One region of the Pseudoxanthomonas sp. LH2527 genome, then DNA from elsewhere that is predicted to be linked to it. Evidence: predicted binding sites of a transcription regulator. Region 1 holds the regulator's gene; each other region holds the start of a gene.
What was found. The regulator FliA, encoded in region 1, starts transcription of late flagellar genes. The targets are predictions, from matches to a motif close to TAAAGTTTNNCNNNCNNNGGCCGATAA.
Positions count from the first base shown of each region.

Region 2: a site for FliA is predicted at 3,463-3,489, ahead of MMG85_RS16970 (flagellin). Genes of this name have one in related genera too.
Region 3: a site for FliA is predicted at 8,029-8,055, ahead of MMG85_RS15285 (HDOD domain-containing protein). Genes of this name have one in related genera too.

Region 1 is NZ_JAKZBW010000011.1:12,287-21,863, reverse strand. It holds gene motD (flagellar motor protein MotD) at 1-939, opposite strand, end outside; gene MMG85_RS08090 (flagellar motor protein) at 958-1,698, opposite strand; gene MMG85_RS08085 (chemotaxis protein CheA) at 2,005-3,762, opposite strand; gene MMG85_RS08080 (hypothetical protein) at 3,790-3,927, opposite strand; gene MMG85_RS08075 (protein phosphatase CheZ) at 3,965-4,582, opposite strand; gene cheY (chemotaxis response regulator CheY) at 4,582-4,962, opposite strand; gene MMG85_RS08065 (RNA polymerase sigma factor FliA) at 5,185-5,937, opposite strand; partial or broken gene MMG85_RS08060 (MinD/ParA family protein) at 5,934-6,746, opposite strand; gene flhF (flagellar biosynthesis protein FlhF) at 6,802-8,484, opposite strand; gene flhA (flagellar biosynthesis protein FlhA) at 8,659-9,577, opposite strand, start outside.
Region 2 is NZ_JAKZBW010000039.1:3,087-12,663, forward strand. It holds gene MMG85_RS16960 (flagellin) at 1-822, opposite strand, end outside; gene MMG85_RS16965 (flagellin) at 903-2,075, opposite strand; gene MMG85_RS16970 (flagellin) at 2,158-3,369, opposite strand; gene MMG85_RS16975 (hypothetical protein) at 3,721-4,290, opposite strand; gene MMG85_RS16980 (hypothetical protein) at 4,274-5,128, opposite strand; gene MMG85_RS16985 (hypothetical protein) at 5,279-5,704, shown strand; gene MMG85_RS16990 (GFA family protein) at 5,775-6,182, opposite strand; gene MMG85_RS16995 (YafY family protein) at 6,270-7,220, shown strand; gene MMG85_RS17000 (TetR/AcrR family transcriptional regulator) at 7,360-7,986, opposite strand; gene MMG85_RS17005 (acyl-CoA-binding protein) at 7,994-8,251, opposite strand; gene MMG85_RS17010 (SDR family oxidoreductase) at 8,403-9,577, shown strand, end outside.
Region 3 is NZ_JAKZBW010000030.1:22,992-32,568, reverse strand. It holds gene MMG85_RS15295 (fibronectin type III domain-containing protein) at 1-4,540, opposite strand, end outside; gene MMG85_RS15290 (bifunctional diguanylate cyclase/phosphodiesterase) at 4,917-6,992, shown strand; gene MMG85_RS15285 (HDOD domain-containing protein) at 7,057-7,923, opposite strand; gene MMG85_RS15280 (PA2169 family four-helix-bundle protein) at 8,328-8,783, shown strand; gene MMG85_RS15275 (DksA/TraR family C4-type zinc finger protein) at 8,902-9,168, opposite strand; gene MMG85_RS15270 (M14 family metallocarboxypeptidase) at 9,263-9,577, opposite strand, start outside.

The DNA.
Region 1 (9,577 bases):
GGGCGCCGGCGGCGCTCCGGGCATGGGCGACGCGGCGTGGGCCGGCAACGGCGGCAGCGGGATCACTGACGGCGGCGCGACGACCTGTTCCCCTGCATGCAAGACCGGTGCCGGACCGGCCGGGCTGGCCAGGATCACCAGCAATACGCGGCGGTTGGTGTTGCGGCCTTCCTCGCTGGCGTTGTCGGCGATGGGGCGGAACTCGCCGTAGCCGATCATCGCCAGCCGTTCCGGCGGAATTCCGTCGCGCACGAACAGGTGCACCACGCTGGCCGCGCGGGCCGAGGACAGCTCCCAGTTGGACGGGAACTGCGAGGTGCGGATCGGCCGGTCGTCGGTATACCCCTCCACCCGCACCGAGTTGGGCACGTTGCCCAGCACTTCGGCCAGCTTGCCGACGGTCTGCTGCGCCTGCGGGTCGAGCGCCGCCGAGCCGGTGGCGAACAGGATGTCGCTGTTGATCTGCACTTCCAGCCACAGCGCCGAGCGCTTGATGGTCACCAGCTTCTCGTCGATCAGCGGCGCCAGCGCGCGCTCCAGGTCGTCGGCGATGCGCTTGAGCTCGCCCTGTGCGGCCTGCAGGCCGGCGGCGTCCAGCGACATGTTCATCTGCGAGGCCATTGCCGCCAGCAGGGTGACGTTGGGCGACGGCGAGGGCGCCGACGGTCCTTCCTTGGCGCCGGACTTGATGGGCGAGGGACGGTCGAAGTCCGAGCCCTGCAGCTGGTGGTTGCCCACCTGCACCGGATTGATCGTGCGCGGCGCGCCGCCGAACGCGGCGGTGAGCGCATCGGCCACCACCCGGTACTTGCCTTCGTTGACGGTGGAGATGGCGTACATCACCACGAAGAAGGCCAGCAGCAGCGTCATCAGGTCGGCGTAGGGGATCGCCCAGGCCTCGTGGTTGGCGTGCTCTTCGTGTTTCTTCCTGCGTGCCATCGCCGTCGTCCCGCGGGCTCAGTGCAGGAAGCCGGCCAGCTTGGCCTCGATGTTGCGCGGATTCTCGCCCTGGGCGATGGCGATCAGGCCTTCGATGATCATTTCCTGCTCGCGGCTGCGGCCACCGATCACGCTCTTCAGCTTGCTGGCGATGGGCAGGAAGAACAGGTTGGCCGAGGCGATGCCGTAGATGGTGGCGGTGAACGCGGCGGCGATGCCGTGGCCCAGCTTGCTGGGGTCGGCCAGGTTCTTCATCACCGCGATCAGGCCGAACACGGCGCCGATGATGCCCAGCGTGGGCGCGTAGATGCCCATGGCCTCGAACACCTTGGCGGCGGCCAGGTCCTGGTGTTCCTGGCCGTTGAGGTCGATCTCCATCATGTGGCGGATCGATTCCGGCTCCACCCCGTCGACCAGCATCTGCAGGCCCTTCTTCAGGAACGGGTCGTCCTGCTGGCTGACCACCGGCTCCAGCCCCAGCAGGCCCTGCTTGCGCGCGATGTTGCTCCACTCGACGATCTGCGCGAGCAGCGCGTCGCCGGCGGTGCCCGGCGGGCGGATCACCCAGCGGGCGATCGACACCGCGCGCTTGAACACCGGCGGCGGCGTGTGCACCAGGATCGCGGCCAGCGTGCCGACGATGACGATGACGAAGGCCGCCGACGACCACAGCGACGACAGGCCGGCCCCCTTGAGGATGCTGCCGCCGACCAGCGCGACCAGTGCCAGCAGGAGTCCGATGAGGCTGAAGATGTCCATGTGCTGATCTATCGGCCTGGTCGAGGGGGACTTGAGGTGATGCCCCTGTAGGAGCGACGTGAGTCGCGACCGGGATCACAGAGACATCCGGCTGTCATGTCGTGCGAGGGACGTAGTCGCGAGGGTAGGGTGCGCTGTTGTAGGAGCGACGTAAGTCGCGATCGCGCCCCTGGAGAGCCCTGTTGCCTTGCAGTAACAACCGCCGCGCCGTAGCGCATCCGTACCGACAATCACCGGTTTTCCGCGTTGAGGTGGACGTGCGGTCGCGACTTACGTCGCTCCTACAGGAGCTTTACAGCGGGTTGATCACGCCGTCGCGCGCAGGCCGTCCACGTCCAGGATCAGGGCCATGCGGCCGTCGCCGATCAGGGTGGCGCCGGCGTAGCCGGGCAGGCCGCGCACGGCGCGCGGCAGCGGCTTGATGACGACTTCCTCGCGGCCGCGGACCTGGTCGACGATCAGGCCGAAGCGCTGTTCGCCCATCTGCAACACCACGATGGTCAGCAGCGGCGCCATGAACGGATCCACGCGCAGCCACTGGCGCAGGTCGACCAGCGGCAGGGTGTGGCTCTGGCGGTCCAGCACGGCCTGGCCGTCGAACCAGCGTAGGCTTTCGGACGGGGCGTGCAGCACTTCCATCACGCGCGCCAGCGGCAGCGCATAGACCGGCTCGCCGGCCTGCACCAGTAGGGTCGGCAGGATGGCCAGGGTCAGCGGCACGCGGATGACGAAACGGCTGCCGCGGCCGACATCGGAATGGATGGTGATCTGGCCGCTGAGTTCGCGGATGCGCGACTGCACCACGTCCATGCCGACGCCGCGGCCGGAGATGTCGGTGACCTCGGCCTTGGTCGAGAAGCCCGGCAGGAAGATCAGCTGCAGGCACTCGTCATGGCTGAGGCGGGCAGCGGCCTCGGGATCGATCAGGCCTTTTTCCAGCGCCTTGGCGCGCAGGCGTTCCGGATCGATGCCGGCGCCGTCGTCGCGGATCTCGATGGTGACGAAGTCGCCTTCCTGCTGCGCCGACAGGCGCACGTGGCCCTGCCGCGGCTTGCTGCACGCTTCGCGCAGCGACGGCACTTCGATGCCGTGGTCGATCGCGTTGCGCACCAGGTGCACCAGCGGATCGGCCAGCGCCTCGACCAGGTTGCGGTCGAGTTCGGTGTCGGCGCCTACCAGTTCCAGGTCGACTTCCTTCTGCAACTGGCGGGCGACGTCGCGGGCGACCTTGGGGAAGCGCGAGAACACCTTGCCGACCGGCTGCATGCGCGTGCGCATCACGGCGGTCTGCAGGCGTGCGGTGGCGATGTCCAGGCTGCTGACGGCGCGGTCCAGTTCTTCGTCGCGGATGCGCGCGCGCAGGGTCTTCAGGCGGTTGCGCGACAGCACCAGTTCGCCGACCAGGTTGACGATGGCATCCAGCCGCTTGGTGTCCACGCGGATGGTCTGTTCGACCTCGCCACCGGCCTTGGCGGCGGGCTTCGGCGCGGCGGGTCTGGCGGGAGCGGGCGCCGGCGCGGCACGCGGCGCTGCGGGCGCAGGCGTGGCCACGGTGGTGGGCGCCGCCTCGCCGTGCAGCTGGTCGAGCAGGGCTTCAAATTCGTCGTCGCTGATCATGTCGCCGCCCGCGGCGGGCGCCGTGGGGGTCGCGAGCGCGGCAGGCGCCGGGCGCGAGGCGGGTGTGCCGCCCTGCACGTCGAACTGGTCGATCAGGATCTGCGGTGCATGCGGCGGCTCTTCGCCGGCGCCGATGGCGTCGAGCATCTGTTGCAGCCAGTCCAGCGACTGCTGCGCGGCGTCGAAGTGCTGCGCTTCCAGCGTGGCCTGGCCGGCGCGGACCAGGCCCAGCGTCTCTTCGGCCGCGTGGCACAGGTTGACCATCGGCTGGATGCCGAGGAAGCCGGCACCGCCCTTGAGCGTGTGGAAGCCGCGGAACACCGCGTTGAGCTGGTCGCTGTCGGACGGGTCCTGTTCCAGCGTGACCAGTTGTTCGCCGAGCCGGTCGAGGATTTCCTGCGCTTCGATCAGGAAGTCGGCGGCGATTTCGGGCGTGACGGCGGACATGGGCAGGACGGATACCGGGGCAGGCGATCAGCGGGAGGAATCGAGCAGGGCCGGGGCGGCACGGCGTCGCAGGAAGCGGCCGACCAGCGCATCGCAGACCAGCAGCGATCCCACGAACAGCAGGACGACGGGGTGACGGGAACGGCGGGCGGCAGCGGCGGGCATGGCAGGTCTCCGGTTCCGCAGCGCGTGTCCCCCGGGGCTACAACCCCAGGCCGGACAGCAGGTCGTCGGCGTCGTCCTGCGAAAACGCGTTGCGGTCAAGACCAGCAACGGCCGGACCGGCGAGTTCTGAACCCTTGTCGCGGTTTTTTTCCGGCGGCGGCAGGCCGAGCGCGCCGAAGCCCTCGTGCACGCGGCGCACGATGCCCGCCACGCGGCGGATGATCTGGCCGGTGAGGTCCTGGTAACTCTGCGCCAGCGCCATCTCGGACAGGCCCTTGCCGATGCTGTCCACCAGCGCGGCCTGCGCCGGTGACAGCTCGGTGGCTTTCAGTTCGGTGGCGTAGCCGCGGCACTGTTCGGCCAGGTCCAGCGTCTTGTGGCTGGCCTGTTCGGTCATTTCGACCACATGGTCCAGGCGTGAGCAGGCGTCGTCGAGTTCGTCCGGACCGGTCGGCGGCAGCTCGCCCAGCGTCTGCGCGAGTTCGCGCGCCAGCCGTCCCAGGCCCTGCATCATCGGCTGCGTGCGCCAGGCGGCGATGGCATCCAGCTCGCGACGCCAGCCGGCTTCGTCGCCCTGTTCCAGGGCGTCGAGGGCGTGCTGCAGTTTCTCCACCAGCGCGGCGCGGGCAGCGGTGGCGTCGACGACGGCGTTCATCAGGCGGCCGCTCCCAGGCGTTCGAAGATCTTGCCCAGCTTTTCTTCCAGCGTTTGCGCGGTGAACGGTTTGATGATGTAGCCGTTCACGCCGTTCTGCGCCGCCTCGATGATCTGCTCGCGCTTGGCCTCGGCGGTCACCATCAACACCGGCAGGGTCTTGTAGCGGTCGTCGGCACGGATCGCCTTCAGCAGCTCGATGCCGGTCATGCCGGGCATGTTCCAGTCGGTGACCACGAAGTCGAAACCACCCTGGCCCAGCGCTGTCAACGCGCTGTTGCCGTCCTCGGCCTCGGCGGTGTTCGTGTAGCCCAGGTCGTTGAGCAGGTTCTTGATGATGCGGCGCATGGTGGAGAAGTCGTCCACGATGAGGATGCGCATGTTCTTGTTGGTCACGGGTGCTCCGGTATTGCGTGGACGGCGAGTCTGGAAGGGGTATCGGCCGGGGCCGGGAAAGGTTTAGGGGTAGCGGGGAATCGGGAATAGGGAATGGGGAATGGGGAGCGGTTTTGTTGCGTCCGAAGGAACGCGGACCTGCGGACAACGCAGAGCGCCACTCTCCATTCCCTATTCCCTATTCCCTATTCCCGATTCCCCGTCCTTTCACTCATCGTCTCCCAGCCCCGCATCGGCCTTCTCGAACACCTGCAGGCGGCCGCGCAGGCGCACCATCGCCTGGCCGTGGATCTGGCAGACGCGCGACTCGCTCACGCCGAGCACGGCGCCGATTTCCTTCAGGTTGAGCTCCTGCTCGTAGTACATCGACAGCACCAGCTGCTCGCGTTCGGGCAGCTGGCCGATGCACTTGACCAGTTGCTGGCGGAACTCGCTGCGTTCCAGGTTCTGCTGCGGCGAGGGACCGCCGGTACGCGAGGTGTTCGGCTCGCCGTGGTCGTCGATGTGCGACTCCAGGCTCAGCACCTGGCCGCGCGCGGCGTCTTCCATCAGGCGCAGGTATTCGGGCAGCGGCATCTCCATCGCGCTCGCGACTTCGGTGGCGATGGCGGCGCGGCCGGTGCGCTGTTCGATCTCGCGCACGGTGGCGGCGGCCTGGCGCGCGCGGCGGTGCACCGAGCGCGGGACCCAGTCGCCACGGCGAATCTCGTCGATCATCGAGCCGCGGATGCGGATGGAGGCGTAGGTCTCGAACGAGGCGCCCTGTTCGGCGTCGTAGCTGCGCGAGGCTTCCAGCAGGCCGATCATGCCGGCCTGGATCAGGTCGTCGATCTCCACGCTGGCCGGCAGTCGCGCCGCCAGGTGATGGGCGATGCGGCGGACCAGGTCGGCGTGCTGGGTGACGAAGTCGTTGGCGGCGCTTCGCTGCACCGCGCGGTATTGGGCGGCGGCGGTGTTCATGCGGCCACCCCCCGCTGGATCAGGCGTTCGACGAAGAATTCCACGTTGCCGCGCGCGCCCACCGGCGGCTGCCAGCGTGCGGTGGTGCGTGCGATGTCGGTGATGGCGCGCGCCGAGGGGCTGCCCGGGTAGGCCTTCACCACCGCCTGCTGGCGCTGCACGGCGCGGCGCAGCCAGTCGTCCTGCGGCACGGCGCCCAGGTAGTGCAGGGCAACGTCGCCGAGGAAGCGTTCGCAGACGCGGGCGAGCTTCTCGTACAGCTTGCGGCCCTCGTTGGGGTCGCGGACCATGTTGGCGATGACGTGCACGCGGTCCAGGCCGCGCTCGCGCGCCAGCACCTTGATCAGCGCGTAGGCGTCGGTGATCGAGGCCGGTTCGTCGCAGACCACCACCACGGTGTCCTGCGCGGCCTGGCAGAAGGTCAGCACGCTGTCGGTGATGCCGGCGGCGGTGTCGACGATCATGAAGTCGAGGGCGCGCTGGAGTTCTGAGAACACGTTGACCAGGCCGACGTGTTCGGCCGGGGTCAGTTCGGCCATGTGGCGGAAACCCGACGACGCCGGCACTACCAGCACGCCCTCAGGACCTTCCAGCAGCACATCCTCCAGCCCGCAGCGGCCGGCCACCAGGTCGGCCAGGGTGAACTTCGGCGACAGGCCGAGCAGCACGTCCACGTTGGCCAGGCCCAGGTCGGCGTCCATCAGCAGGGTGCGCTTGCCCATCTCGGCGAGCGACACGGCCAGGTTGACCGAGACGTTGGTCTTGCCCACGCCGCCCTTGCCGCCGGTGACGGCGACGACGCGCACGGGATGGAACGCGCCGGGCAACGGCGGGGTGCTGCGGGGATTGGTCTGCAGCGGGTGGTCAGGCGACATGGGTGGCCTCGGTCGAGCAGGGTTCGTCGGCTTCGCGGCGCAGCTGGTCCAGCCGCAGCACGAGGTGGGCGCTGTTGGCGCGATGGAGGTCGTCGGGAACGCGCTGGCCGTCGGTCACCCAGGTCATCGGCAGCTGGTGGTCGACGACCACGCTCAGTGCGCTGCCCAGGCGGCCGGTCTCGTCCAGCTTGGTCAGCACCACGCCTTGCGGCTGCACGGTGCTGAAGCGGCGGACCACTTCGTCCAGGTCGGAGAAGTGCGAATTGGCCGGCAGGCAAAGCAGGGTCTTCACCTGGCCGGAGGCACGCAGCCAGTTGAGCTGGCCGACCAGGTTGCGGTCGCGCTGGCCCAGGCCGGCGGTGTCGATCAGCACGAGCTTGTAGTCGCGCAGGCGTTCCAGCACCAAGGCCAGGGCCTGCGCGCTGTCGGCCTCGTGCACGGCGATGCCGAGCTGGCGGCCATAGCCATGCAGCTGCTCGCGGCCGCCGACGCGCAGGGTGTCGGTGGTCACCAGCGCCACGTCGCGCGGGTTGTGGCGCTGGGCGAAGCAGGCGGCCAGCTTGGCGATGGTGGTGGTCTTGCCGGCGCCGGTGGGGCCGACCAAGGCGATCACGCCGCCGGTGTCCAGCAGGTCGGTGTCGAGCACCGGCAGCTTCTTCGACAGCAGGCCCAGCATCAGGCCGCGGCCGCGATGCGCTTCGGTATCGGCCGGAATCTGCAGGGCGATGTCGCGGGTGATGCCGGCGTCGAAGCCGTAGTCCTCCATCAGCTCCATCGCCTGCATGCGCACCGGCGAACCGCGCAGGCGTTCGTCGGTGAGGCGATGCATCTCGCGTTCGATCATCTCGCGCATCGCCGACAGTTCGCCGCGCATCTGCACGAGCTGCTCGTCGCTCTCGCGCGCCTGCGCGGCGTTGTCGGTGACCACGCTCAGCGTGGGCACGGTGACGGTGGTGGGCGCCGGCACCGGCGCGAGGGCCGGCGTGCGGGTGGCGTGCAGGGCCGCCACCGGCGCGGGTTCGGGTTCCGGCAGCGACACCGGCGGTGCGATCAAGGGCAGCAGCGCGTCCAGGTCCAGGGTGTCGTCGGCCTCGGCGCGCGGTACCACCGGGCGACGCGGGGCGATGGCCGGCGCGATGGCGACGGGCTCGTTGGCCGGCGCCGGCGGCAGGCACGACGCCAGCTTGGCGGCGAAGGATTCGGGTTCGATCAGCAGCGGCGCGATCTCGCGCACCACCGGTGCCGGCACGCGGTCGGCCGGGGCCACCGGCGCACGCGGCGCGGTGACCGGCGAAGGCGTGGCGACGGTGACCGCAGCGGCGGCGGCAGGCGCCGGCTTCGCGACCTCGGCGTGCGGGGCCGCAGGCGTCGCCGGCTGGCGACGGGCGAAGTAGCTGGCCGCGGCCTGCGCCGGCGACTGGGCGGGTGCATTCGCGGCGGCGGCCGGCGTGGCCGGGTCCAGCAGCGGATGCAGCGGCGCTGCGGGTGCAGCGGGACGCATCGCCTCCAGCGTGCGCTGCACCAGCGCCTCGTCGTAGTTGCTGGCGGCGACGATCTCGACACCGTCCTCGGTGACCCGATTGGACAGGATCACCGCATCCGGCCCGTGTTCCTGCCGGACCATCGCAAAGGCAGTGCGCATGTCGGCGGCGACGAAGCGTTTGATTTTCATGGGTGCAGGCCGGGAATGGGGAATAGGGAATGGGGAATCGAAAGGACTCGCTGATCGTTGCGAGGTCTCGCGCCCTGATTTGCCTTGTGTCTACATGTTCGCGTCATCACTGCTTTCTCCGGCCTGGAATCGCTTTTCACGATTCCCCATTCCCAAATCCCCATTCCCGCGCGATCAACTGATCGTCCCCACCAGCTTCAACCGCTTGTCTTCCGGCACCTCGCTGTAGGCCAGTACCGACAGCGAGGGGACGCTGTGGCGGACCAGGCGGGCGAGGGCGGCGCGGACCGTTCCCGGTACCAGCACCACCGCAGGCTCGCTGCGGGCTTCCTGCTTGGTCACCACGTCGGCGAGGCTCTGGTGCAGGCGTTCGGCCAGTCCCGGTTCCAGCGCCGCGCCGGTTCCCTGGGTGCTGTCCTGCAAGACGCGTTCCAGATTCGGCGCCAAGGTATAGACGGGCAGTTCCGGTGCCATGCCGGAGATTTCCTGCACGATGAAGCGGCCCAGCGATGTGCGCACGGCGGCGGTGAGGGCGGCCGGATCGGCGTTCTGCGGGGCGAACTCGACCAGCGCCTCGACGATGCGGCGCAGCTGGCGGATCGGCACGCGCTCGATCAGCAGGTTCTGCAGCACGCGCACCACGGTGGCCAGCGGCAGCGCCTTCGGGGTGAGGTCCTCGACCAGCTTCGGCGCACTGCGGGCCAGCTGCGACAGCAGCTGCTGCACTTCTTCGTGGCCAAGCAGTTCCGGCGCGTGTTCGCGCACCAGGTGCGAGAGGTGGGTGGCCATCACCGTGGCCGGATCGACCACGGTATAGCCCAGCGATTCGGCGGTGGCCTTCTGGTGCGACTGGATCCACACCGCGTCCAGGCCGAACGCCGGGTCCTTGCCGGGGATGCCGTCGATGGTGCCGAACGCGCCGCCCGGGTCGAGGGCCAGTTCGCGGTCCGGATGGATCTCCGCCGAGGCCACCGGCACGCCATGCACCAGCAGCCGGTAGCCGTTGGACGGCAGTTCCAGGTTGTCGCGGATGTGCACCGGCGGCACCAGGAAGCCCAGGTCCTGGGTCAGCTTGCGGCGCACGGCCTTGATC
Region 2 (9,577 bases), on a different contig from region 1:
GATGGCGATGCCCTTGAACGCGCCGTTGGTGCCGACGCTGTCCTTGACCGAGGTCAGGTTGATCGCGCCCGCCGCGCCGAGTTCGGCATACACGCCGCTCTCGCCGATCTTGGCGTTGATCGCGGTGACCATCGCCTTGGCGGCGGCGTCGCGGGTGCCAGCGGCGGTGCCCTGTGCGGCCACGTCGACGGTGTCGATGGTGACCGTGGCGCCGTCGGCGTTGGTCAGCTGCAGGCCTTCGATCTTCAGCGCGGTGACGCCGTCGGCCGGGGTGGCGGTGGTGAAAGTGGCGGTGGCGAACATCGCGCCGCCCAGCGCATTGGCCTTGGCGTCCACCACCTTGTCGATGGCGATGGCCTGGCCGGCGTTGGCGCCGACCTGGAACAGCTGGCTGGAGAACGAGCCATCCAGCAGCTTGGTGCCGTTGAAGTCGGCCTGCTTGGCGACGCGGTCGATTTCAGAGGCCAGCTGCTTGACTTCGGCATTCAGCGCCGCGCGGTCGGACGACGAATTGGTGGCGTTGGCCGACTGCACCGACAGTTCGCGGATGCGCTGCAGGTTGTTGCCGATTTCGGTCAGCGAACCTTCGGCGACCTGGGCCAGCGAAATGCCGTCGTTGGCGTTGCGCACGGCGACATCGAGGCCACGGATCTGGGTGGAGAAACGCTCGGAGATGGCCAGGCCGGCGGCGTCGTCCTTGGCGCTGTTGATGCGCAGGCCCGACGACAGGCGCTGGATGGTGGTGGCGAGCGAGGCGCCGCTGGTGCTCAGATTGCGCTGAGCGTTCAACGACATGGTGTTGGTGTTGATCACTTGGGCCATGGAGGGTTCCTCAAGGCGTTGAAAAGGGCAGGCATCAGGTGGGTGGGGAGAGAAACGCCCACCCGATGCCCTTCAGCGGTTTAGCGGAGCAGGGACATCACGTTCTGCGGCACCTGGTTGGCCTGGGCCAGCATGGCCGTACCGGCCTGCTGCAGGATCTGGGTGCGGGTCAGTTCGGCGGTTTCCTTGGCGAAGTCGGTATCGCGGATGCGGCTACGCGAGGCGGCGAGGTTTTCCGAGCTGGTCTGCAGGTTGGCAACGACCGAGGTGAAGCGGTTCTGCACCGCACCCAGGTCGGCGCGGGCGCCGTTGACCGAGGTCAGCGCCTTGTCGACGATTTCCAGCGCCTGCTGCGCACCCTTGACCGAGCTGATGTCCAGGTTGCTGGCGTACTGGCGGGTCGGCGCCGCACCGGCGGTGTAACCGGCCGCCGTAGTGGCGAAGGCGGTGAACGCGCCGCTGCTGTTGACGCTGTCCTTGACCGAGGTCAGGGTGACCGCGCCGGCCGCGTTGGCTTCGGCGTAGACGCCGGTTTCGCCGACCTTGCCGTTGATGTGCGCGGCCAGCTGCTTGCCGGCTTCGCTGGCATTGGCGGCGGCCAGGCCGACGCTCTTCACGGTCAGGGCGTCGAAGCTGACGGCCGTGCCCTTGCTGTCGGTGATGGTGAACGCAGCGATCGCGACGTCGGTGTTGTCGACGCCGGTGACCGCGGCGATCGTGCCCGTCGCGAACTGGGCGCCGCCCAGTGCATTCGACTTGGCATCGACCACCTTGTCGATGGCGATGGCCTGGCCGGCGTTGGCGCCGACCTGGAACAGCTGGCTGGAGAACGAACCATCCAGCAGCTTGGTGCCGTTGAAATCGGCCTGCTTGGCGACGCGGTCGATTTCGGCGGTCAGCTGCTTGACTTCGGCGTTCAGCGCGGCGCGGTCGGACGACGAGTTGGTGGCGTTGGCCGACTGCACCGACAGCTCACGGATGCGCTGCAGGTTGTTGCCGATCTCGGTCAGCGAACCTTCGGCGACCTGGGCCAGCGAAATGCCGTCGTTGGCGTTGCGCACGGCCACGTCCAGGCCGCGGATCTGCGTGCTGAAGCGTTCCGAGATCGCCAGACCGGCGGCGTCGTCCTTGGCGCTGTTGATGCGGAGACCCGACGACAGACGCTGGATGGTCGTGGCCAGCGAGGCGCCGCTGGTGCTCAGGTTTCGCTGAGCATTCAACGACATCGTGTTGGTGTTGATTACCTGTGCCATGAGAAGTTTTCCTTAGGCGTTTGTCGCACGGGGGGATGGAGGTTCCAACGCTTCCCGGCCGTGCAACCCGGGACGCAAAGGCTTAGTTACGCAGCAGGGACATCACGTTCTGGGGCACCTGGTTGGCCTGGGCCAGCATGGCCGTACCGGCCTGCTGCAGGATCTGGGTGCGGGTCAGTTCGGCGGTTTCCTTGGCGAAGTCGGTATCGCGGATGCGGCTGCGCGAAGCGGCCAGGTTCTCGGAGCTGGTCTGCAGGTTGGCGACCACCGAGGTGAAGCGGTTCTGGATGGCACCCAGGTCGGCGCGGGCGCCGTTGACCGAGGTCAGGGCCTTGTCGACCACTTCCAGGGCGCGCTGCGAGCCGGCGAAGGTGGTGATGTCCAGGCCCTGGACGAAGCTGTTGGTCGTGGCCAGGTCGCCACCGTTGGTGCTGGTTTCGGTCAGGCCGAGGTTGGCGGCCGTCGAGGCGGTGGCGCCGGCGACAACCGGGCCGCCGAAGGCGAGGGCGAATTCCTGCCCACCCTTGATGCCGGTCAGGTTGATGACGCCGGCCTTGACCTCGGCGTAGACGCCGGTCTCGCCCAGTCGGGCGTTCAGCGCAGCGGCCGCGCCCTGGGTGATCGACTGGCCGGCCTTCACTTCGAAGGCGCCGATGTCGAAGGTCGTCGCGGTGCCGCCGGTCGGCGTGACCGTGACCTGCAGCTGCGAGAAGGTGGTGTCGGCCGCGGCGGCATCGACGCCCAGCGCCGTACCGATGTAGGTGTTGGCGAAGGTCACGCCGCCCAGCGTCTGCGCGCGGGCGTCGACCACCTTGTCGATGGCGATGGCCTGGCCGGCGTTGGCGCCGACCTGGAACAGCTGGCTGGTGAACGAGCCGTCCAGCAGCTTGGTGCCGTTGAAGTCGGCCTGCTTGGCGACGCGGTCGATTTCCGCCGTCAACTGCTTGACCTCGGCGTTCAGCGCCGCGCGGTCGGAAGCGGAGTTGCTGGCGTTGGACGACTGCACGGCCAGTTCGCGGATGCGCTGCAGGTTGTTGCCGATCTCGGTCAGCGAGCCTTCGGCGACCTGGGCCAGCGAGATGCCGTCGTTGGCATTGCGCACGGCCACATCAAGGCCGCGGATCTGCGTGCTGAAGCGTTCGGAAATGGCCAGACCGGCGGCGTCGTCCTTCGCACTGTTGATGCGCAGGCCCGACGACAGGCGCTGGATGGTGGTGGCCAGAGAGGCGCCGCTGGTGCTCAGGTTGCGCTGAGCGTTGAGCGACATCGTATTCGTGTTGATTACCTGTGCCATGTTCGTCTCCTCTTATTTGGATTCACGGCGTTGAAGGGAAAAGACGCTGCCGGTTTGTTTTGTTGGGCTAGTCGTCTTCGTGTTGCGAAATGAATAACGGCGCTGCCAAAAAAACCTTTAGGGGGTGTTCGAAAAAATGTGGTAAGTCGCCGAAACGCCTATGTGACAGGCATTTCCCCGGATGACGAAAAGCGTGACGAAGGCCCTAAAGAAGGCGCGGACGCTGCCGTTAAGCCCGCCTTTCAGGGCGGCGCGGCGCGCAAATGTGAGCGCAGGCGCGGGCGAACGTCCGCGTGCGGCGCTATCGGTGGGATGAGGGAGCGGGCACGCGCGTGACGCGCACGCGGGCGATCAGGGCCTGGGGCTGACCGTGCGCCAGGCGTCGGCGGGATCGGCGAGCAGCGACACATCGCTCATGCGGTACTCGCAACCGACCAGGGTGCGTCCCTTTAGGCTGGGATGTTCGGCGGGGTAGACGACCAGCGCATGCGCGTCGTCCAGTGCGCCGGCCAGCGGTGCGTCTTTGCTTTCTTCCAGCGCACGCTCCAGCTGGGCAGTGGCCTGTTCGATCGGACTATTCACCAGTAACAGCACGCGGTTGTCGGTGATGATGACCGCGTCGCTGCGATGCCCCCACGCCTGCACCGGATCCTGCAAGCGATAGAGGTCCATCATCGGCGCACTGTACTGGCGTTCGGTCTGGACGAACTCCGTCGGGCGCTCGCGCCGCAGGCGCGGCAACAGGGCCGGCAGGTGGGCGATCGACGTGCGGCAGGTGAGCGCATCGAGCAGCGTGTCCGCGGGGCCGGCGGCCGGCGCGGGGACGGCGACGACAGCCGGCTGCGCGGACAACGCTAACGTCGTGCCGGCCAGCGACAGCGCGGCCAGCACGACGGGCAGGGACTTACTCGATCTGCGCATTCGCGTGGGCGGCATCCAGCGCTTCCATGGCGTTGCGCGGCTTGAGCTTGCCGGCCTTCTCGAACGAGGCGGCCGCGGCGTCTTCCTTCTTGTCGCCATGCAGGAGCAGCAGCACGTTGCCGTACTCGACGTGCGCGATGGGGGAGTCCGGCGTCAGCTTGAGGGCGGTCTTGATGTGCGATTCGGCTTCGCCGGCCTTGGCGCCGTAGGTCAGGCCGCCGATCATCGCGCCGATCTTGTCGATGATCTCGGCGTGGTAGAGCGCCAGCGCGGTATGCGCCTCGGCATGCTTGGGTTCGCGTTGCAGCGTGGCGTCCAGCGCCGCCCGCACCTTGCCGGCGATGCCCTGCTTGAGCGCCTTGGCGATGCTCAGGCCCTGGCTGTAGCGGCCCAGCGCGAAGGCGTGGCGGTAATGGCTGTTGGCTTCGTCCGGCAGCGCCTTGATCGCGGCCTCGGCCAGCTTGGCGGCCTGCTCGAAGCACTTCAACTGCTCGGCTTCGTCGTCCACCAGATAGGTGGCGTGGATGCCGATGGCCTTCACCGCCACGGAGGCACCCAGCGGACCGAGCGCTTCACCGGCTTCGTACGCGGCCTGGAAGTCGCCGCGATGGAACGCGCGCCACGCGTCCTGCAGGCGCTGCGCCAGATCGGCGGGCTCGATGCCCTTGGCGGCCTTGCCGGCGGCGGCGATCAGTGCCTTGGCGCGCTTGTCGTCCGGCCAGGGTTCTTGGTCGCCAGCGTGCAGGGCAGGCCAGGCTTTCTTCAGTGCATCGCCGGTGTAGGCATAGGCTTTTGCGTCATGCGGAAACGGCGCCCACTTGGATGATTTTGCTGCCATCGATCGTCCCTCCCAGGAAGCGGCGAGCATCGCCGCGAACGCGGTCCGCAGGCAACCCCTACGCAATCCGTCGCGCCAGCGGCCAATAGTGTGATTGCTCGACGCAGGCCAGACAGCATCGCGTCATGGAAGCCGGCCACCGTGGCCGGCATGTGGACCGCCCCCATGGCCGCCAGGAAGACCTCCCGCAAGACCCCCGAACCCACCCTCCGCCACGTCTGGCTCGCCGGCCTTGGCTTGATCGCCGTCGCACGCCGCGGAGCGCTGACCGCCGCCAACGACGTCGCTGGCAGCCTTCACGCCGCCCGCCAGCAGGCGGAGACCCTGGCCAGCCAGGCCCAGCGTGACGTGCTGGACCGCCTGGCCGGCATCCGCGAGCAGGGCGAAGCCGGCGTGGAGCGCTTCAGCGCCGATGTCGAAGCCCGCCTGCAGCCGGTGCTGGTCAAGCTGGGCCTGAAGACGCCGGCCCGCAAGGCGGCGACCCGCACCCGCAAGAAGACGGCCGCCAAGCGCACGCGCGCCGCCGCACCGCGCAAGGTTGCGGCCAAGCGTCCGGCCCGTCGCAGCCGCGCCTGAGCGCTCACGCCGCGTACCCATCAAACAGAACGCCCCGGCTTGCCGGGGCGTTCTGTTATGTGACGCTCTCTCAGAGATGCCGGGTGATGGCGGGCTCCGAGAACCAGTCGTTGTCGCGCCCGTTGGCGTAGCGGATCGGGATCTCGGCCAGCGTGGCGGGCTCGATGTCGTCCAGGCAGGCCAGGTTAACCGAGTAATAGCGGCCGCCCAGCACCTCCAGTTCGCCGCGGCCGAACGACTTCACACCGCAGTGCCTGCAGAACAGGTGTTCGACCACGCCGCTGCCGAACGGGTAGCGGGTCAGCGCGTCTTCGCCCTGCTGCAGGCGGAAGGCGTCCGGCTTCACCACCGTGCCCCAGTAGCGCGTCTTCGCGCAGATCGAACAGTTGCAGCGGCCGCTGCCGGAAGCCAGGTCGAGATCGACCTCGTAGCGCACGGCCCCGCAATGGCAGCTTCCCTGGTAGGTCTGGACGGTCATGAGGCCTGGCTCCCGGCTGGATGATGGCGTCAGTGTGGTGCTTATCGAGGACAGAATCAGTCCTCAATAGGCGTGCATACTGGCCCCATGCTCAGCACCTCCAACCGTCTTCTCCGCCTGCTCTCGCTGATGCAGTCGCGTCGCCACTGGACCGGCGCCGAACTGAGCCAGCGGCTCGAGGTCGACCGTCGCACCCTGCGCCGCGATGTCGAGCGGCTGCGCGAACTCGGCTATCCCATCGATGCCTCGCCCGGACTGGGCGGTGGCTATCGGCTCGGTGCCGGCTCGGCCATGCCGCCGGTGTTGCTGGAAGACGATGAGGCGGTCGCCGTGGCGGTGGCGCTGCGCACGGCGGCGGCCAGCGTCGGCCGGATGGAGGACACCGCGCTGCGGCTGCTGTCCAAGCTCGACCAATGGTTGCCGGCACGGCTGCGCAAGCGCGCCAGTGCGCTGTATTCGGTCACGCTGTCGCTGGCCGGCGGCGTGCCCACCTCCGACGTGGACGCGCTGCTACGCATCGCCGGCGCCTGCCGTGATGGTTTCCGCCTGCGCATGCAGTACCGCGACCGCAGCCAGCGTGCCAGCGAGCGACTGATCGAACCGCTGCGCCTGGTGCATACCGGCAGCCGCTGGTACCTGGTGGCCTGGGACCTCAAGCGCGAAGACTGGCGGACGTTCCGCGTGGATCGCGTGCAATCGCTGCACGATACCGGCACGCAGTTCCCGCCGCGTGAGTTTCCCGGCGACGTGGCCGATTACGTGGCCAAGTCGATCACGCAGCCATTCACCCGCTACCAGGTCAGGCTGCGACTGTCCGGATCCATCGAAGAACAGGCCACGCGCGTGCCCACGTGGTGCGGCATCCTCGAAGCCGGCGATGCGCACCATTGCCTGCTGGAACTGGGCGCCGAATCCATCGATGCCCTGCTGGCGCTGATGGCGCTGATCGGCCCGGACTTCGAGATCGTCGACGATCGCGGCCTGCTGCCGGAATTGCGTGCGGCCTCGGCGCGGCTGGGCGATACGCTGGCCGCCTGAGTTCCGCCCGCCAGGCATCCATCGGTCCGCGTAGAGCGGAGCTTGCTCCGCTGCTGTCCGTTTCCCGAGACACCGATGCCGTCCGGCGTCGAGCAAGCTCGACGCTACGCCGCAGGGCACAGGCAACGATGAGGCGGCTTCAGACGGTATACGCCTGCGTCAGCGTATTCAGGTGCACGCGTTCGGCGTCGCGCAGGAACGGCGCCACCAGCATCATCACCTGCACGATCCCCTGGCGGATGGCGGCCTGTTCGTCCTTTTCGCCGCGCGTGGCCGCGTAGTTCAGCCAGAACGTGGAAATCACCAGCACGTTGGTGGCGGTGGCGGCCAGTTCCGCCGCCGAGGCGCGCATCACGCCGGCGTGGCCCATCCCGCGCATCACCGCGTGCGCACTGTCGTCGGCGCGCTTGAGGATGCGGGCAAAGCGCAGTCGCAGGCGACGGTTGCGACTGAGGATCTCGACCAGGTCGCGATACAGGAAACGGTAGTCCCAGATGCACTCGAACACCAGGTGCAGCTGCAGCCAGATGTCCTCCAGCCCCGGCAGCCGGTCGGTGGGCGGCGTGAGGGCCGCGTCCATGCGCTCTTCGTACCGCGCGAAGAGCTGCTCGATGATGTCGTCCTTGTTGCGGAAGTGGTAGTACAGGTTGCCGGGGCTGATCTCCAGCTCGTCGGCGATGTGGTTGGTGGTTACATGAGGCTCGCCCTGTGAGTTGAACATCGCCAGGGCGGCGTCGAGGATACGCTGGCGGGTGTCGCGCGCCACGTGCGTCTCAGGCCAGCAACTTCTTCACCAGGTCCACGTACTTCTTCTGCGCATCCTCCTGGGCGGTGCCCTTGAGCTTGGCCCAGGCTTCGTACTTGGCGGTGCCGACGAAGTCGAAGAAGCCGGGCTTGTCGCCCTTCACGTCACCTTCCGCGCCCTGTTTGTACAGCCCGTACAGGCGCAGCAGGGTGTCGTTGTCCGGACGCTCCGACAGCGTCTGGATGTCCCTGGATGCCTGCTCGAACGCGTTCTTCAGATCTGCCATGGATGATCCCTCCCAGTGATCGGGGCCATCACACCACGGGTGGTGGGGGCGGTCAATCCGTGACGGGATTGTCGAATCTGGGCGGCTCTGGCAAGTTAGCCCGCAGGGCGGTCGGAGGGGCTTGCCCACACAACTCGAGGATTGGGTCGTCATGAGCTATTTCGTCACGGGCGCCACGGGATTCATTGGCCGCTATCTGGTCGGCAACCTCCTCAAGCGCAGCGGGACGGTCTACGTTCTGGTCCGCAAGGACTCGCAGAAGAAGTTCGACGCCATCGCCAGGAAGGCCGGCTGGGACATGAAGCGCGTGTCCGTGGTGCATGGCGACATGACCAAGCCCAAGTGCGGCCTGACACCGGCGCAGCTGCGCGCACTGGGCGGCAAGGTGAAGCATTTCTTCCACCTCGCCGCCGTCTACGACCTGACCGCCACCCGCGAAGCGCAGCAGGCCGCCAACATCGACGGCACCCAGCATGCGCTGGACCTGGCCGCCGCGCTGAAGGCCGGCTGCTTCCATCACACCAGCTCCATCGCCGCCGCCGGCCTGTATCCGGGCATCTTCCGCGAGGACATGTTCGAGGAAGCCGAGGGCCTGGACGATCCCTACCTGCGCACCAAGCACGATTCCGAAGGCCTGGTCCGCGCCGAGAAGCGCATCAAGTGGCGCATCTACCGTCCGGGCATGGTGGTGGGTCACTCGAAGACCGGCGAGATCGACAAGATCGACGGCCCGTATTACTTCTTCACCCTGATCAAGAAACTGCGCGAACTGCTGCCGCCATGGATGCCGGTGCTCGGCATCGAGGGCGGACGCATCAATATCGTGCCGGTGGATTTCGTGGCCGACGCGATGGACCACATCGCGCACAAGCCCAAGCTGGACGGCCACACCTTCCACCTGACCGATCCGGAACCGATGCGCGTGGGTGAAGTGCTGAACACCTTCGCCCGCGCCGGCCATGCGCCCGAGATGACCATGCGCCTGGACGCGCGCATGTTCGCCTTCGTGCCCGGCGGCATCCGCACGGCGGTCGGCAACCTGCCGCCGGTGCGGCGCTTCATCGGCATGCTGCTGCGCGATTTCAAGATCCCGAAGGAGGTGCTGAAGTTCATCACCTATCCCACGCGCTTCGACAGCCGTGAGACCGAGCGTGCGCTGAAGGGAAGCGGCATCGCGGTGCCGCGCCTGGAAGACTACGCCTGGCGCCTGTGGGACTACTGGGAGCGCCACCTCGATCCGGACCTGTTCGTCGACCGCACGCTGAAGGGCAAGGTACGCAACAAGGTCGTGGTGATCACCGGCGGTTCGTCCGGCATCGGCCTGTC
Region 3 (9,577 bases), on a different contig from region 1:
GGACGGTCAGGCTGAAGCTGCCCGCCGCCGTCGGCGTGCCGCTGATACGGCCGTCGGTGCCCAGCACCAGACCGGCCGGCAGCGCGCCGCCGGTTAGCTGGAAGGTGTACGGCGATGCGCCGCCACTGGCGACGAACGCATGCGTGTAAGCGTTGCCGCCGGTGCCGTCCACGGGGTTGGTCGCGTCCAGCGCCACGGTCGGCGCCGTGACGCTGATCGTCACCGTCGCGGCCGCGGTCGTCTGGTAGGCATCGCTGGCCGTGTAGGTGAAGCTGTCCGGCCCGGCATAGCCCGGGTTCGGCTGGTAGGTGATCGTGGTGCCGCTCGCGGTCGCGGTGCCGTGGGCGGGCGGCGTGACCACCGCGACCGAGGTCGCCGTGCCCGTGACCACCAGCGTCACCGGCGTGGCCGGCGCACCGTAGGCCAGCGTGGCGCTGGCGTCCGCAACATCGAGTGCCGGGATCGGCGTGACCGCGTTCGACGCCGCCGACGCCGCACTGCTGCCCGCACCGCCCTGCGCGGTCACCGAGAACGTGTAGGCGGTGCCACTGGCCAGGCCGCTCACCGTGATCGGACTTCCCACACCGGTGGCGGTGATGCCGCCGGGACTGGCCGTGACCGTGTAGCCGGTGACCGGCGCGCCACCGGTGAAGCCCGGCGCGGCAAACGTCACCGTCACCGAGGTGGGTGAGGCCATCGTGGCCGTGCCGATCACGGGAGCACCGGGCGCCACCGCATTCACCGCGAACGTCTGGCTGACCTGCGCAGCAGGCAGATGGCTGGCATCACCGGCCTGGTCGGCGGTGATCGTGCAGTTGCCCGCAGTGAGGAACGTCAGCGCACCGCTCGACGTGACCGTGCACACCGATGGCGTCGTCGAAGCGAAGCTCACCGGCAATCCCGAATCCGCCGTCGCCGACAGCGTCGGCGCGGTGCCGAAGTCCTGCGCACCCGGGTTGGCGAACGTGATGACCTGCGTCGCCGCCGTCACCACGGCATTGGACGCCGCCGAGGCCGGACCCGTGCCCGCGCTGTTCGTCGCCGTCACGGTGAACGTGTAGCTGGTGCCCGGCGTCAGGCCGGTGACGCGGATCGGACTGCCGGCCGCGCTCGCGGTGGCTCCGCCCGGATTGGCGGTCACCGTGTATCCGGTGATGGCGATGCCGCCGGTACTGACCGGCGCCGTGAACGCCACGTCCACTTCGGTCGGGCTGGCCATCGTGGCCGTGCCGATCGTCGGCGCGCCCGGCACTACCGCGTTGACGGTGAACGTACGGGTGACCTGCGGAGCGGCGAGGTAAGTGCCGTTCCCTGCCTGGTCGGCGTTGATCGTGCAGGTACCCGCAGTAACGAAGGTCAGCGCACCGCCACTGGTGATGGTGCACACGCCTGTCGTGGACGAAGTGAACGTCGGCGTCAGGCCCGAATCCGATGTTGCGGTCAGCGTCGGCGTGGTACCGAAGTTCTGCGCACCGGGGTTGTTGAAAGTGATGGTCTGCGTCGCCGCCGGCGTGATGCTGTTGGAGGCCGCCGACGCAGGACCCGTGCCCGCCACATTGTCCGCCGTCACGCTGAAGGTGTACGCCTGCCCGTTGGTCAGGCCGGTGACGACGATGGGCGACGACGCGCCCTGTATCGGCGCCACATCGGCCGGGTTGACGGTCACGGTGTAACTGGTGATGGCCGATCCGCCGATGTTCAGCGGGGCGGCGAACGCAACGCTCGCCTGCGTATCGCCTGCGATCGCGGTGCCGATGGTGGGTGCCGCCGGTACCACGGGCTGGACGCCAAACGACTGGCTGCGCGGCGGCGCCGGCAGGTAGCTGCTGTCGCCTGCCTGGTTGGCGTCGATCGTGCAGGTGCCCGCCGACAGGAAGGTCAGCGTGCCGCCCGGCGTGATCGTGCAGACGCCCGGCGTGGCGGAGGTGAACGACACCGGCAGTCCGGAACTGGCCGTCGCGCCGAGCGTCGGCGAGGTGCCGAAGATCTGCCCACCCGGATTGTTGAAGGTGATGGTCTGCGGCGACGCCGGCGTGACGCTGTTCGAGGCGGCGGAGGCCGCGCCCGTGCCGGCGGAATTGGTCGCGGTCACCGTGAACGTGTAGGACACGCCATTGGTCAGCCCGGTCACGGTGATCGGCGAACTGGAGCCGGTGCCGGTCGCGCCACCCGGGTTCGCGGTGACCGTATAGCCTCCGGCGAGGATCGACGCGCCGCCGGTGGACGCTGGCGCGGTGAACGACAACGTGGCCTCGGTGTCGCCCGCCGTCGCACTACCGATGGTCGGCGCGCCGGGCGTCACCGCGTTGACGGTGAAGGTCTGCGTCACCGTGGCCGCCGCATTCCACGCGGCATTGCCGGCCTGGTCGGCATCGATCGTGCAGGTACCCGCGGTGACGAAGGTCAGCGTGCCGCTCGCCGTGATCGTGCAGACGCCGGTGGTCGACGAGCTGAAGCTCGGCGCCAGTCCCGAGGTCGATGTCGCCGGCAGTGTCGGCGTGGTGCCGAAGTTCTGTGCGCCGGGGTTGGCGAAGGTGAGCGTCTGGCTGCCCTTCGGCGTGACGGCGTTCGACGCCGCCGACGCGACACTCGTTCCGATGGCGTTGGTCGCAGTCACGGTGAACGTATACGCGGTGCCGTTGCTGAGCCCCGCCACCGTGGCGGTACAGGCGGCCGGCCCTGCGCACGTGCCGAACGCACCGCCGGGACTGGCGGTGGCCGTGTACGTGGTGATCGCCGAACCGCCGTTGCTGTCAGGCACGACAAAGGTGACGCTGGCCTGGGCATCGCCGGCCGTGGCCGAGCCGATGGTCGGCGCGGAAGGCGCGGTGGGAATGGCGACGGTATGCGTTGACCCGCTGGTGAATGCCGCGGGCCCGCTGTTGCCGGCCGCGTCCGCAATATCGGTGAACCCGTTGAGATTCAGTCTCAGGTCGCCGTTGCCGGCAATGCCGCTCACGGTGACGTTGATCGAGGTGCCGCTGCTCGCCGAAACGCTGCTGATCGTGCCCGTGGCCGTGCCCGTCGTCGCCAGCGCGAAGTCATCGGTCGACACGTTGGCCACCGACTCGTTGAACGCCACCGTGAAGGTGACGCTGGTGGCGGTGCCCGCAGGCGAACCGCTCACGGTGATGCCGGTGACGGCGGGCGGTGCCCCATCCACCACCAACGCCTTGTTGGCTCCCAGCGACCCGGCCGTGCCCGGTGTGGCCAGCAGCAGCGAGGCGTCGTTGGAGGCGGCGTCCCTGATCGTGCCGCCGTTCAGCGCCAGCGAATTCGTCGACACATAGTCGAGATCGCCGCTGACGTCGCCAGCCTGCACGGTGTAGGCAAACGTCAAGGTGCTGGTGCCACTGCCGCTGGCGTAGTTGGCCGCGCGGTCGACGCTGCCGGTCTCCAGCGTCAGCTGCGGCGTGCCGATGACGGTCACGGACTCGCTGAAATTGACCTGCACGCTGATCGCCGCACCGGATGCATAGGCGCCATTCGATGTGGACGAAGTGATGGACGTGACCGTGGGCACGACGCCGTCGATCACCAGATTCTTGTTCGCACCGAGCGAGCCCGCCGCTCCGGGTGAAGGCAGTGTCAGTGTGGCAACGTTGGCGGCGGCGTCACGGATCGCGCCGCCATTCAGCGACAACGATGTGGTCGACACGTAGTCCAGATCGACCGCCGTGTCGCCGGCTTGTACGGTGTAGTTGAAGGTCAGCGTGCTGCTGCCGCTGCCGCTCGTGTAGTTGACGGTACGATCGGTGGTACCGGTTTCGATCGTCAGCTGCGGCGTGCCGACGACATCGACGTTCTCGCTGAAAGCCACCTGCAGTGCGATGACGCTTCCCACGCTGTAGGTACCGTTTGTCGCACTGGACGTCACCGAATCGACGGTCGGCGGCGTGGTATCCGGCGGTATGGCTGGATCGATGACGATGTTGTTCATCGAGTGCCAACTGCCCGCACCCCCGTTTACGCCACCCGCGGACGTGAACAGCCTGACGTCGTCCACATACGAGAACGTCGGCCCCAACGACACCGTCTGCGGCGTGCCGTCCGGATCGTAGCCCTGGAAAGTCATCGATGCCACCTGGGTGCCGTCCCGGTAGCCCACGACGGTATTGGTCATGGGCGAGGTCTCGCCCCAGCTGTAGTACCGGAACGACGTGAGCTTGAACTCGCTGCCGTCCGCAGAGCGGACCGCCATGCCCTTGGTGAACCCATTCGCGCCATCATCGAAGGTGAGGGCCGAATAGCCCAAATCGTCGCTGGAGATCCAGGCGCCGTCGCGCCAGTGGATCACGCCGACGCTGGCGCCGCTGACGTTGCTGATGTTGTAGACCTGTATCGACAGCCCGGGGATATCGCCCGACCCGCCGTCACCGTCGGAGGCAATGCCGTCTCCGAGACCGGTGTCGCTGGTGAACGTCAGTGTCGCCGCGCCCGCCGGTACTGCGGCCAGCATCAAACAGGCCAACAGGCCGTGGCCAAGCAGTCGCACGAACGCGGGCGCACGGCGCGTAGCGCCGCAAAGGTAAGGCAACATGTGGTTTTCCCCCGACACAACGTGATCGCTTGACCGCAACAGACGGCGAAACGCCGGTCGGCGCCCACCCGCATCGCCCGCACATGCCCGCCTTGAAGAATGACGTCCCCGACATGCCGGATCGAACGCTGCCCTTCCGCTTGACGGAAGGCAGCATTCGTACCGCATCTTAGCGGCACGGCCGCGCCTGCTCCAGTGCTCGCGCTCACCTGATCCCGCGATGCCTGTCATGCAAGCACTGTGCCGTGGTGAACCTCGCTGCTGCCGAGCAGGCCCAGGCTGCACGCGCCTGCGCTGCGATGCGACGCTCAAGAACAGCGAGACGGCGCCGATACCGTCATCTGGAGAGCCCTCCCCACGGGCCACGATCCTCCCCATGACCGGCACGTACAACGAGATCCTCGTTCTCTTCTCCCTGCTGGTCGCCATCCTCGCCTCGTATACCGCGCTCGACATGGCCGGCCGTGTCGCCACCACGCAGGGCACGGCGGCGCGCTGGTGGCTGGCCGGTGGCGCGTTCGCGATGGGGCTGGGCGTGTGGTCGATGCATTTCGTCGGCATGCTGGCCTTCGATCTGCCGATTCCGCTGGGATACGACCTCACCCTCACCTTCTGCTCGATGCTGGCCGCGGTCGGTTCGTCGGCGTTCGCGCTGTGGCTGGTGTCGCGGCCGCAGCTACCGCATCGCCGGCTGCTGCTGGGCGCGGTGCTTATGGGCAGCGGCATCGCGCTGATGCACTACATCGGCATGGCGGCGCTGCAGATGCAGCCTGGCATCGACTACCACCCCGGCTGGTTCACGCTGTCCATCGCGATCGCGGTGGCCGCGTCCGGTGCGGCGCTCTGGATCGCCTTCCACTTGCGCAGCGGTGGTCGCCGCAAGTACCTGCTGCGCGCGCTCGCGGCGGTGGTGATGGGCTTCGCCATCGTCGGCATGCACTACACCGGCATGGCGGCGGCGCAGTTTCCCACCGACAGCTGGTGTGGCGCCGCGCGCGACGGCGGCGTGCCCACCCAGTGGCTGGCGATCCTGGTGGTGGTGGCGACGGTGGCCATCATGGGCATCGCGCTGATCGTCTCGGTGCTGGACCGGCAGATGCACTCGCGAACGCACCACCTGGCGCATTCGCTGGCGCGCGCCAACGAGGAACTGCTGCAGGCCGCGCTGCACGACCCGCTGACCCGCCTGCCCAACCGCATCCTGCTGCAGGACCGCATCGAGCAGGCCATCGAGAAGGCCAGGCGCAAGCACGAACAGTTCGCGGTCATGTTCCTGGACCTGGACGGATTCAAGGGCATCAACGATGCCTACGGACACCAGGCCGGCGACACGCTGCTGGTGGAGGTGGCCACGCGTGTGCGCGGCCTGCTGCGCGGCCAGGACACGCTGTCGCGGCTGGGCGGCGACGAATTCGTGCTGGTGGTGGCCGCCACCGACCCCGAGGACGCCGCCATGGTGGCCCAGCGGATCATCGACGCCATCGGCACCACCGCCCTGCACGTCCACGGCGCCGAGTTGCAGGTGACGGCCAGCATGGGGATCGCGCTGTATCCGTCCGACGGCGACAGCGAGCGCGAGCTGATGGCGCATGCCGACGCGGCCATGTACCACACCAAGGACAACGGCCGGAACGGATACACGTTTTTCGCGCCCTCGATGAACATCAGCGCCCACCAGCAGCTGAAGCTGTTGAACGAACTGCGGCGCGCGGTCGAGCGCGACGAACTGGTGCTGTACTACCAGCCCAAGTTCTCCGCACCGCACTACGACATGGTCGGTGCCGAGGCGCTGCTGCGCTGGCGGCATCCCGAGCTCGGCCTGCTGGCGCCGGGCGCCTTCATTCCCGCCGCCGAGCGCAGCGGCCTGATCCTGCCCATCGGCGACTGGGTGCTGGACGAGGCCTGTCGCCAGATGCGCGCCTGGCGCGAGGAAGGACACGGCGTGACGAACGTGGCGATCAACCTGTCGCCGCTCCAGTTCTCGTCGCCCAACCTGGTGGCGATCGTCGCCGATGCGCTGCGCAGGCATGACGTGCCGGCCAGCAGCCTGACGCTGGAGATCACCGAGACCACCGCCATGCGCGATGCCGACGCCAGCCTCGGCATCCTCGATGAACTCACGCGGATGGGCGTGAAGATCTCCATCGACGACTTCGGCACCGGCTATTCCAGCCTGCTGTACCTGAAGCGGCTGCCGGCATCGGAGCTGAAGATCGACCGCGCCTTCGTGCGCGAGCTGGAATCCAATGCCGAAGACGCCGCCATCGTGTCGTCGATCATCGCCCTGGGCAAGACGCTCAACCTGCGGGTCGTGGCCGAGGGCGTGGAAACCCTCGGCCAGCGCCAGCAACTGCGACGCCTGGGGTGCGACCTCTACCAGGGCTATCTGATGGGCGAACCGATGGAAGCCGATGCCTTGTTCGCGGCGCAGGCGGCGCGCCAGCGCGCCTGAGGCAATGCCGCCGCCGCGATAAGCGCGCGCGTCGACCGACGCTGGACGAACAACGCGCCCGGCCTCAGGCCGCGTTGGCTACCGGCGGATTCTCCATCGCGTCACCGGCTTCGGGCGCCGCACTGGCCAGCACACGCGCGAGCGGACCGAGCGTCGCCACGTCGTCCGCCGTCTGCTCGCGCAGGGCCTGCATCAAGCGCTCGGACAGGCCCCACTCGCGGGCGACGGCGCATCCCAGTCGCGGCGACCAGCGGTGCAGCACCCTGGCCATCGCGGCCGCATCGGGCACGCGCCCCGCCGATCCTGCCGCCGCATCGCGCAGCACCTGCACCACGACGATGGCGCCCAGGCCCTGCAGCAGCGCCAGCAGTTGGGCGGCGAAGACCGCTTCGCGACCCGACGGACCGGCCAGCCGTGCCGCGACCAGCGCGGTGCGCTGGGTATGCTCCCAGACCAGTTCCGGCAGCCGCCCGAACACACCGCCTTCCACCCGCATCACCGGCTGCATCAGTGCCACCGCGACCAGATGACGCAGGCCATCCACGCCGACCATCGCCACCGCGCGGTCCAGGCTTTCCACTGCCAGCGTGTCGCGCCGGTAGAGCGCACTGTTGGCCAGCTTCAGCAGGTTGGCCGCCAGCGCCGGATCGCGCGCGATGATGCCGGCGATGTCGCGGCCCGAGGTGTCGTCATCGTTCAGCGCCCCCAGCAGTTGTGGCAACAGTTGTGGTCGCCGCGGCAGCCGCTGCGGATCATCGGCGAAGCGCGCCAGCGCGCCGCGGGCCGTCGCGAGCACCGCTCGACTGTCTTCCGGCGACAGGCACGCATCGGTATCCAGGTGCGCCAGCCGCAGCAGCGGCCCCGCCCAGTCGCGCGAAGGCGCCGCGTGCTCGGCCGCCACGACGCCGGTGATATCGGCGTGTGGCGCCATGGCCACGCTGGATATCGCGGCCTGGCGCCGTTCCCGCTTCCACCACCCGCTCATGATTGCCCGTAATGCCACGTGCGCACCTGCGATTGCATAGTCGACGACATCGTAGCGGCCGCGGTGCGCGCATCTTGAGTTCCGGTGCCGCAGTGTCCGACACGGCGAAGCTGAAACCCTGACACGAACAGACTGCCGTCGTGATCACGCATGCACGCGATTTTCGAATGGATGGCGTGGTCTCCCTTTCGCCTTTCGCATCACGCTCATGAAAATTTCACTAACGCTTCGCGCGGGAACGACATGCATGAATGCTTCACTCGCGCGGTCACACGATGTTGATGTGCGATGGGGGAAGTTGTCTCCCAAGGGCGCAACACGCCCTCTCCATCCCACGACAGGAGTTCATGATGAACACGCAGAAGAAGATCCAGCACAGCCTCAACGATCTGATCGAGATCGCCCGCGACGGCCACAGCTTCTACACCGAGGCCGCCGGCAAGGTGAAGGACCAGGAGCTGGCGGCGCTCTTCACGCGCATCGCCGGCGTCAAGCAGGACATCGTCGCGCGTCTGAGCGCCGTGGTGGCGTCCACCGGCGGTTCACCGGCCGAGCACGGCACCATGGTGGGCAGCATGCAGCAGTTCTACGGCAAGGTGCGCGCAACGCTGGGCGACACGACCTACGGTTACGTCGCCGAGCTGGAAGAGTCGGAAGACCGCCTGCTGAAGGCGTTCAACGAAACGATCAGCGATGAAGACACGCCGGCCACCGCCCGCGCCGAAGCCCAGGCCCTGCTGCCCAGCGTCCGCGAGTGCCACAACGTGATGCGCGACCGCAAGCAGGTGCTCAAGCGCGCCAGCTGAGCCACGCCCGCCACGCGGTAACGACGAAGCCCCGCCACGTGCGGGGCTTCTTCCTGAAGGGGCGACTAAAACGCATCTGCCGAGAACCCGGACGTGTATCCCACGCAGCGCGCGCCGATCAACGCAGCTGGCTGTCCTTGCTGCCGCGGCGGTTGTACAGGCCGGCGCCCTGTTCCTCGTGGTCGGCCGCTTCCTGGCAGCTCACGCACAGGCGCACGCCCGGCACGGCCTGCTGGCGTGCGACCGGAATCGGCTTCCCGCACTCTTCGCAGTGGGTCAGGCTCGGTCCCTTCGGCAGCGCGCGACGCGCACGCTCGATACCGTCCTTGACGGTCGCATCGATCTGGTCCTGCACGGCGCCATCGCCGGCCCATCCGGTTGCCATGGTCGTCTCCTCGCACGCACGGGCGCCCGGCCAGCTTACGCCGCCACCGGCACCACGGGTTCACGAAACGAAATGGGGCCGATGGCGCCTCGATTCAACGGTGCGCCAGCGCGTAGTCGATCGCCGCCACCACCGCGGCCACCTGCGCATCGTTGCACTGTTGCGGCGTGGCCTTCGGGCTGTCCGGATACACCTCGGTGATGGTGGTGTAGCGCGCGTCGGTGATGCCGGTGCACAGGCCGAGCGATTTGACCGGGTATTCGATGACGCCTTCGGCGACCACCGGCGAGCCGATGATCTCGCCGTTGGCGTCGGCCGGCGCGATGTGGGTGACCGTGGCCACCGCGGCGATCACCGCACGCTGGAAGTCCGGCTGACGCCGTTCGCTGTCGTCCACCAGATAGAAACC